Regions from separate parts of the Rhodococcus sp. AC861 genome, predicted to be linked through region 1. Evidence: riboswitches for the same ligand, from Rfam matches in the RefSeq annotation. Region 1 holds a riboswitch; the other holds the start of a gene.
What was found. A riboswitch is a leader RNA that binds a small molecule or an ion and turns the genes downstream of it on or off. The one in region 1 is predicted to bind thiamine pyrophosphate.
Positions count from the first base shown of each region.

Region 1 (4,652 bases):
GCAGCCGCTGGGACCGATGACGGAGACGAACTGTCCTTCCTCCACCGCCAGGTCGATCCCGTCGAGTACCGGAGTGCCCGGGTAGGACTTGATCACCGAGCGCAGATCGACCACCGGTGTCGTCATCGATCGACCGCCTTCGCCGTCAGGGCCCACGGAGCGACGAGGCGCTCCGCGACGTAGGTCAGCAGGAACAGGACGATGCTGCAGACCGCCGTCACCAGAACCGCGGCGAGTACCAGGTCGGTCCGGAAGGAGTTCTTCTGCTGTGCCATGTAGATCCCCAGACCCGATGTGGCTCCGACGTATTCGGAGAACACCGCACCGACCACGGCGTACGTGATGCCGATACGCAGAGCCGTGAAGAACCGGGGCAGTGCGGACGGTACGCGGACGTAGCGGAACTGTTGGCGACGGGAGGCGCCCATGCTGCGCAGCAGCGCATCGGATTCCTTGTCCGCCGAGGCGAACCCTTCGATCAGACCCAGAGTCATCGGGAAGAACGTCACCAGCGCGATGACGAGGAGCTTGGGCGCTATCCCGAATCCGAACCAGATGATCATCAGCGGTGCGATGGCGATGACGGGAAGGGTCTGCGAGACGACCAGGAGCGGCACGAGCGCACGCCGCAGCCAGGGAGAGAAGTCGACGGCCGTCGCGATGACCCAGGACACCGCCAGCGACACGGCGAAACCCAGAAGCGTGACCTGGATCGTCGACGCGGCATGACCGGCGATGATGTCGCGGTTCGCCCAGCCTTGCGACACTACGCGTGACGGTGACGGCAGGACCCGCGGGGAGATGCCGCTCACGACGACGTACACCTGCCAGAACGCGACGAGTCCGCCCGCGAGCAGCAGCGCAGGACCGAACCGCCGAAATCGCTCGGACGTCATGGCCGCTCGGTCAGCCCTGATCGAGATACTCGTTCGTGAAATACGTCGACCAGTCCGGTTCGCTGGTCACGGGCGACCCGTCCGGGCCTGCCAGGACTCCGGCGTCGTAGAGGAACTTGGAGTAACCCGTCCAGCGCTCGAGCGTCTGGGTTCCGACGCGCCCGTTCTCGTCGAGCATGTACTTGTCCGCCAACATCTTCTGGCTCTCGTACACCAGGTCCTCGTCGGTGAACGCTCCCGGATTCGCCGCGATCAGATCGCGTGCGCCGGCATCGGGATCGTCGGCAGCTTTCTGGTAGCCCTTCTGCAGGGCCTGCACGAACTTCCGTGCCTCGTCGGGGTGCTCGGCCATCCAGTCGTCACCGCCGTCGACGACGATGGCGTAGGAGTCGGGGAATCCGTAGTCGGTGTAGTCGAAGTACTTCATGGGGGTGCCGGCGTGTTCTGCTTCGAGACCCTCCCACGCGAAGTAGGACACGGTGAAGTCGGCGGTGCCGGAGTAGACGGCCTCGTAGGCAGACGTTCCGAGCACGACCGTCTCGAATTTTCCGGTGCCACCGTCGTTCCGGATGACCTGCTCGAGCGAGGCGCTCTCGCCGGCGTCGCCGAATCCGGCGTAGGTCCGACCGTCCAGGTCCCGCGGGCTGCCGATGTCGGGCCGGTCGGCGCGGACTCCGATCCCGGTGGCCCAGTGCTGCAACGGCGCCATGATGGAGGTGACCTTCGCCCCGGCGGCGCGAGCGTACGTCGCGGAGCTCTGGAAGCTGATCCCGAATTCTGCGTTGCCCGAGTCGATCAGCGTGTCCGGCGACGTCGAGTTGTACGGCAGGATCTCCACGTTCAGGCCCGCGTCGGCGAAGTACCCCTCCTGCTCGGCGACGAACAGGCCCGTGTGGTTGGTATTGGGGGTCCAGTCGAGCGCGAAGCGAATGGTGTTCGCATCCGACGCGCCCGAGGACGCGCACGCGGTGAGCGACCCGGCGGCGACGACGGCGGAGACGAGAGCCGCGAGGCGCCTCACGCGGCGGGCCAGGGTGTCGTGTTCAGGGCCGTGTCCCAGAACAGCAGTTCGTAGCGCATCGCGATCGTGAACGCCGTGGTCATCCGCTGTCGTTCCGCATCCCCGGCTACCGCTGCTGCCTCGTCGACGAGTTCGCGGGCGCGGGCGGCGGACGTCTGGAAGTCCTCGGCGTCGTAGGTAGTCACCCACCGGGCGTAGGGATGACCGGGATCGGCATCGAGTACGGCGCGCGCCGATGCCGCCAGTCCGCGGCCCACCTCGGCGTAGAGCCAGAAGCACGGCAGCGCGGCCGCCGCGCCGACGGCGTACGTGTCCGTCGCGGCGGTGGCCGTCAGGAACGAGACGTATCCCAGGCAGGCCTGACTGTGCTCGACGGGAACGTCCGAGGCGCCGCCCAGGGCGTCGTCGGCAAGAAGGCTGGTGTGCAGCGACTTCTCGACGACCGCCGCGGTCGCCGCGGACGTCGCCCAGAAAGCGCCCGCCTCGGGGTCCACCGCGCGGGAAGACAGGATGGCCAACGCCTTGGCGTACCCCTCGAGGTACAGGCCGTCCTGCTCGATGTACGTCCGGAACGAGGCAACCGGCAGCGTGCCGTCACCGAGTCGGGTCAGGAACTCCAGGTCGTCGATGCGGGCGCGGAGCCCGGCGGTGCGGTCCCAGAGGTGGTCGGTGAAGCGTGCGTGGTCGGCTGCATCCGCGGTGGAGGCAGCGTCGACCGCATGGTCGTACGGCGTCATGGCCGTGACATCCCTTCGTCAGAATTACCTGCATCAGGTTCTCGGGTGTCATCTCAGCCTCGCTACGCGAAGCACCCCGTGTCAGAACTCGCCGACCATAACACCGGCCTCCCCTCGGATGAGCAAAGGGAGGCCGGTAGTGGTGAGCGGGAGGGACTACTTCATGTCTTCGAGCTCCATGCCCTTCGTCTCCGGGATCTTCGCCTTGACGAAGAAGAACGAGACGGCGGCGAAAGCCGCGAACCCGCCGTAGACGATGGACAGTCCCACCATCTCGGTCAGGGACGGGAAGGTCAGGGAGATCACGAAGTTGGCCACCCAGTTGGCGGCCGTACCGATACCGAGTGCCATGGCGCGCATCCGGTTCGGGAACATCTCGCCGAGCAGGACCCACATGATCGGGCCCCAGGTCGACGCGAAGAAGATGACGAACAGGTTCGCACCGATCAGGGCGACCACGCCCCAGGGGTCGGGAAGCGAGACGTCGTCGCCGCTTCCGATCTGCTGGGAGAACGCGACGGCAGCCATGAGCAGGCCGACGAACATACCGATGGAACCGGCCATCAACAGGTTCCGTCGACCGACCCGATCGACGAAGAGGATGGCGACGAACGTCATGGCCACGTTGATGATCGACGTGATGACGGAGGTCGTGAACGACTGGCTCTCGCTGAAGCCGACCGACTTCCACAGCGTGGTGGAGTAGTAGAAGATCGCGTTGATGCCGACGAACTGCTGCAGCACCGCCATGATGATGCCGACCCAGACCAGCGGCTGAAGACCGAACCGCGGCCCGCGGATGTCGGCGAACGAGGACTTCTGCTCCTTGCGCAGGGTCAGACGGATCTCGTGGATACGTTCGTTCGGGTGCTTCTCACCGGTGATGTTGGCGAGGATCTCGGCAGCTTCCTCGTCCAGATGCTTTCCGACGAGGTACCGGGGAGATTCCGGAATGAGCAGGGCGAGAACGCCGTACACGACGGCGGGGATGACACCGACGATGAACATCCACCGCCATGCCTCGAGGCCCAGCCACAGATCGTTCGACGCTCCGTCGGCGCGGTCCGCCAACACGGCGTCGGACAGCAGAGCCGCGAAGATACCGATGGTGATCGCCAGCTGCTGGAGCGATGCGAGGCTGCCTCGCATGCGTGCCGGGGAGATCTCCGCGATGTACGCCGGAGCGATCACCGACGCGATGCCGATGCCGAGTCCGCCGAGAACGCGCCACAGCATGAGGTCGGGGACGCTGAACGCCAGACCCGATCCGACCGAGGAGATGATGAAGAGGGCCGAGCCCAGCAGCATCACCTTCTTGCGGCCCCACCTGTCGGCCAGGCCGCCGGCGAACCAGGCGCCCGCGGCGCATCCGAGAAGTGCGATGGCAACGGTGAAACCGGTGAGGAACTCGCCGAGAGCGAACTTGCCCTGGATCGAGTCCACGGCGCCGTTGATGACGGAACTGTCGAAACCGAAGAGAAAGCCGCCGACCGCCGCCGCGATGGTCACGCCGATGACTTTTGCCGTGTGATTGGCTGACGCCTGAGTGGTCATCCTTGTCGCCGCCTACATGTCGGCCACCGGCCACTGACGGTCGATGGCGAAGATAATGAAGTCAGTTTCGGACACTACGCCCGGCCATTGCGCAGCGGAACTGAACCCGGGCGTTCGACCGTCGTCGGTTTGACCCCGGGTCCCGTGGTGAATTCCGTGCGCATGAAGAAGACTCTGCGGCGGCGTGGTGACGCGTCGGTGGCCGTCGCGTGGGAGCGGTACATGGACATCTCGCTGTGGCCGACGTGGGCGCCGCAGATCCTCGGTGTCGACGCGTCTGCTCCTCGTCTCGCGGCAGGGACGACGGGCACCGTGCGTGGACCGCTGGGGATTCGGGTGTCGTTCGAGGTCCTGTCCGTGGACGAGGCCGCTCGGGTCTGGTCCTGGCGGGCATGGATAGGCGCCCGGAGCGCCGGACTGACCCTGGAGCACGGCGTCGACGAG
Region 1 is NZ_CEEDMW010000007.1:176,200-180,851, forward strand. Features, by position in the region: gene AC0IX4_RS21075 (ABC transporter ATP-binding protein) at 1-126, opposite strand, end outside; gene AC0IX4_RS21080 (ABC transporter permease) at 123-896, opposite strand; gene AC0IX4_RS21085 (ABC transporter substrate-binding protein) at 907-1,917, opposite strand; gene AC0IX4_RS21090 (TenA family protein) at 1,914-2,654, opposite strand; TPP riboswitch at 2,648-2,743, opposite strand; gene AC0IX4_RS21095 (sugar porter family MFS transporter) at 2,811-4,208, opposite strand; gene AC0IX4_RS21100 (SRPBCC family protein) at 4,338-4,652, shown strand, end outside.

Region 2 (4,652 bases), on a different contig from region 1:
TTCCCGACGTGGGCTGGTCGAGCCCGAGAATCATCCGCATCGTGGTGGACTTGCCGGCGCCGTTCGGCCCGAGGAAGCCTGTCACGATGCCGGGGCGGACCGTGAACGACAGATCGTCCACGGCTTTCTTGGCACCGAACTGTTTGGTCAAGCCTGTCACTTCGATCATGTGCACCACGATGCCCGTGCACACTGCCGTCGCACATCAGCCCCGGGTCTCGACCCGGGTCATCCGAAGGGATGACGTACACCCCGACCCGTCCCCTGGCGGTCCCCCGAGGTCAGTCCACGTCGGGGGAGGACGCCTGCGCCCAGAACCGCTTCGGGATGCGCCCGGCGAGCCGAGCCTGCCGTCCACCGGCGACGGCGTTCGCCATGGCGCAGGCCATCATTCGCGGATCCCGTGCCCGGGTGACGGCCGTGGCGAGCAGGACCGCGTCGCACCCCAACTCCATGGCCAGCGCAGCATCGCTCGCGGTGCCGATCCCCGCGTCGAGCACCACCGGAACGCCCGCGGCGGAGGTGATCATCTCGATGTTGTGCGGGTTGGCGATACCCAGACCCGTACCGATCGGTGAACCCAGCGGCATCACCGCCGCGCACCCCACGTCCTCGAGTCGTCGCGCCAACACCGGGTCGTCGGTCGTGTAGGGCAGCACCACGAAGTCGTCGTCGACCAGTTCCTCGGCTGCCCGCACCAGCTCGATGGCGTCGGGAAGCAGTGTCCGGTCGTCGGCGATGACTTCCAACTTGATCCAGTTCGTGTCCAACGCTTCTCGGGCCAACCGGGCCGTGAGAACCGCCTCGGCGCTGCCGCGACACCCGGCAGTGTTGGGCAGGAGTGCGATGCCGAGCCGGGTCAGCAGGTCCAGCACGCCGGTGCCGCCGCCCGCATCGACGCGGCGCAGGGCGACCGTCGTCAGCTCGGTTCCGGAGGCCACCAACGCTTCTTCGAGGACAGCCAGGTTCGCGGCACCGCCCGTGCCCATGATCAGCCGGGACCCGAAGCAGCGGCCGGCGATCTCGAGGGCATCCGACGCCTGGTGTTCAGCCACCCTGCACCGCCGTGAGCACGTCCACGGTCCATCCACGTCCGACTTCCTCACCCCACCGGGCGCGCGGGAACACCATGCCGTCGACGGCGACGGCGATTCCCTTGTCGGGGAGACCGAGGCTCGACAGCATGGTGTGCACCGTCGTTCCCGGATCCAGAACGTGCTCGGCACCGTTGACGGTGACTCCGACAGGAATCATGACTGTGCTCCTACTGTCATCGAGAATCGTTGAGGGAGAGCGCATCGCGCCGCGGCGAGAGGTGCGCCGTTCAGCTCCGCGACCACCGCGTCGGCCGTGACGGGCGCGAGGAGGACACCGTTGCGGCCGTGTCCGGCAGCGACGACGACACGGTCGTCGACGGAGCCGATGATCGGGATGTTGTCCGGGCTGCCGGGTCGCAGTCCCGCCGCGGCTTCCGCCAGTTCGTAGTCGCCGATGGCGGGGAACACCGCCTCCGCGTCGGCGAGCAGGTCGCGCACGCCGCCGACCGTGACCGCGGTGTCGTTGCCGTGCTCGTACTGGGTGGCCCCGACGACCAGACCGTCTCCGCGGGGAACGAGGTAGACGGCGCGTCCGTTGACGCTCGCACGGATCGTCCGGGTGGGCGCAGCGGCCGACCCACGGCGAGCGCGGAGCCGCAGGATCTCGCCCTTCACCGGGCGCACGGGAAGTCCCGGCACGAGCGACGCGGCGGCCCATCCGGCAGCCACGACGATCCGCTCGGTCGTCACGGCCCCGAGATCGGTGACGGGTTCTCGCGACACCCGGACGCCCGCGGCCAGAATCTCGGCTTCCAGAAAGGACACCACCGCACGATTGTCGACGGCCATCTCGGCGGGAGCCGACACCCCGGCCCGCACCCGAGGCGACACGGCCGGTTCCAACGCGCGGACGTCACTGCGGGAGAGCATCGTCATGTCGTGCCCCTGCGCGCGCACCCAGTCTGCGGCGGTACGCAGGTCGGCGGCGTCGGCCGCGTCGAAGGCGACGGTCACCGAACCGGAGGACGTGATTACGCCCGGACCCACATCGATGTCGTGCCACCTGCGCAACGACTCCGCTCCCAGCGCGAGGAGATCGTGCTCACCGGGCCACCCCTCGGACAGGGGCGCGAGCATGCCGCCGGCGACCCAGCTCGCCGCTCCGTCGCCGATAGTGCGGGCGCCGAACACCGGGTCGTGCAGGGTGACCGACCATCGCGCCGCGGCGGCGGCCCGGGCGATGAACAGCCCGATCACTCCTCCGCCCACGACGGTCACGGATCGCTCCACGGAAACTCACTTCCTCCGCCGGCATGACCCGGGTCAGGTATTTACGGTCTGGGCCTGCGGCCCACTCTCAGCCCCCAGCGGGACTCCCGTGTTCGTTCGTCGTCCACTCTATCCGGTGAGCGTGTCGTCCCGGATCGGCCCACGTACTAGGTTCGTGCTCGTGACCACCTTGGGAATGACTGCCCGCGAGCGGCTCGCGACCGCCCGCCTGTACCTCTGCACCGATGCGCGCCGGGACACCGGCGATCTGGCGAAGTTCGTCGATGCCGCACTGTCCGGTGGGGTCGACATCGTCCAGCTGCGAGACAAGGGATCCGCGGGCGAGAAGAAGTTCGGGGCCCTCGAGGCCAAGGAGGAGCTCGCCGCCCTCGCCGTCATCTCCGCTGCCTGCCGACGGCACGGCGCGCTGATGGCCGTGAACGACCGCGCCGATATCGCGCTGGCGTCGGGCGCGGACGTGCTGCACCTCGGCCAGAACGATCTGCCCGTCCACTACGCACGGCGCATCGTCGGCCCGGACGTCGTGATCGGCCGGTCCACGCAGAACCGGTCGCAGGCCACTCTCGCCGACATCGAGGACGGCGTCGACTACTTCGCGACGGGCCCGGTCTGGGCCACTCCGACCAAGCCCGGTCGCTCCGCGGCGGGCGTAGACGTCGTGCGTGAGGTCGCCGACTCGCATCCGACTCGCCCGTGGTTCGTGATCGGCGGGGTGGAGATGTCGACGGTGCAGCACGCACTCGACGCGGGAGCCACCCGCATCGCCGTGGTCCGCGCGATCACGCAGGCACGTGATCCCGAAGCGGCCGCGAGGGCACTGCTCGATCTCCTGCCCTGAGCGTCCGTCAGAGCGACTCGGGGGCGAGGACCGTCACGTCGGCGGAGACGGCCCCGCGGACCGCGTCGTCGGCGGTGACGACGACGGTGTGCAGCTCCGTCGGGTGCTGCGCCGCGGCGACGGCCGATTCCACATCGTCCGCGGCGACGACGTCGACGACCCAGCCGAAGCGTCCGACGTCGAGGCGCACGGTTCTCGCGCCCAGGTCGAGCGAAACGTCCGGAGCCAGCACGGCACGCACGGCGACGGTGCGCAGCGACGGCCAGCTGACCGCGAACGCGGGATGCAGCGGCAGGCTGTCGACGTCCTTCTCGGCCACCCAGCGCAGTTCGGTGCTCTCCCCGTTGGGCACGGTGTCCAGTTCGTGGTCCGTATCGGCGACGACGGTGGTGTACGACCACCCGGAGTCCTCGACGGCGGTGACATGTTCTGCGCGGACGGTCAGCAGGTCGTCGGTGATGCCGGCTTCTTCGCCCGCCTCGCGCACGGCGGCGTGCTCGGCACTCTCGTGAGAATCCCGCGCACCCCCGGGTAACGCCCACGTTCCGCCCTGATGGCTCCATGCCGCGCGGTGTTGCAGCAGCACCGACGACTCTCCGGATCCGGTCGGCGCGCGCAGCAGCAGACCTGCCGCACCGTGCCGACCCCAGTGCCGGCTCCCGTCGCTGCTGAAGACCCAGCCGTCGCCGTCACCACGCATGGTTCACCGTCCGCATCGCTCCACCCTATTCGTCTTCTCGTTTCTGCCCGCTCCTGCCGTGAATGCCGAGCGCAGGTAGGCATGTGTTCGAGCGCGGGTGGGCCTATGCTCGAATCCGGACACGGTTCCTCCTGTGAGGTAGGGCCCGGCGCTCGTGGGGAAGGGGTTCTGGTGTCGCAGCAGTCGAGTGCGCTGACTCTTCGCGCGCCTGTCGACACCCGCTCCGAGCGATCGGAATTCCTCCGGTCCACACCCGTCCGCCTTCTCACCGTCGGCCTTCTCGTCGTGGTGACGCTAGTGACGACGGCGCTGGTCACCACGCTGTCCGTCTCCGATCGCCAGCGCACTCTCGAACTCCTCCTCGCCCGCACCGAACCTCTGTCCGATGCTGCCCAGAATCTCTACGTCCAGCTCTCCGTCGCCGACGCGACCGCGGCGACGGCCTTCCTGTCCGGGGGACTCGAGCCGGGCGACGTCCGCGGCCGCTACACCGAATCGCTCGGCGCGGCCGCGGGAGAGGTGGTCCGCGCATCGACGGGACTCGCGAGCGACGACGCCACGTCGAGGATGCTTCTCGCGACCATCTCCACGAACCTCCCGCTCTACGCGGGCCTGATCGAAACCGCGCGGACGAACAACCGCGTCGGCAACCCGGTGGGGTCGGCCTACCTCGCCGAGGCGTCGACCCTCATGCAGCGGACGGTGCTTCCCTGGGCCGAGCAACTGCACGCGGAGAAGTCGGGGGACGTGTCCGACGCCCAGCGTCAGTTCGCCACCCCTCCGTGGT
Region 2 is NZ_CEEDMW010000002.1:399,806-404,457, forward strand. Features, by position in the region: gene AC0IX4_RS07325 (ABC transporter ATP-binding protein) at 1-169, opposite strand, end outside; gene thiG (thiazole synthase) at 282-1,055, opposite strand; gene thiS (sulfur carrier protein ThiS) at 1,048-1,254, opposite strand; gene thiO (glycine oxidase ThiO) at 1,251-2,327, opposite strand; TPP riboswitch at 2,321-2,427, opposite strand; gene thiE (thiamine phosphate synthase) at 2,503-3,165, shown strand; gene AC0IX4_RS07350 (NUDIX hydrolase) at 3,173-3,865, opposite strand; gene AC0IX4_RS07355 (hypothetical protein) at 4,037-4,652, shown strand, end outside.
Region 2: another riboswitch for thiamine pyrophosphate. It lies ahead of thiO (glycine oxidase ThiO); the one in region 1 lies ahead of AC0IX4_RS21090 (TenA family protein).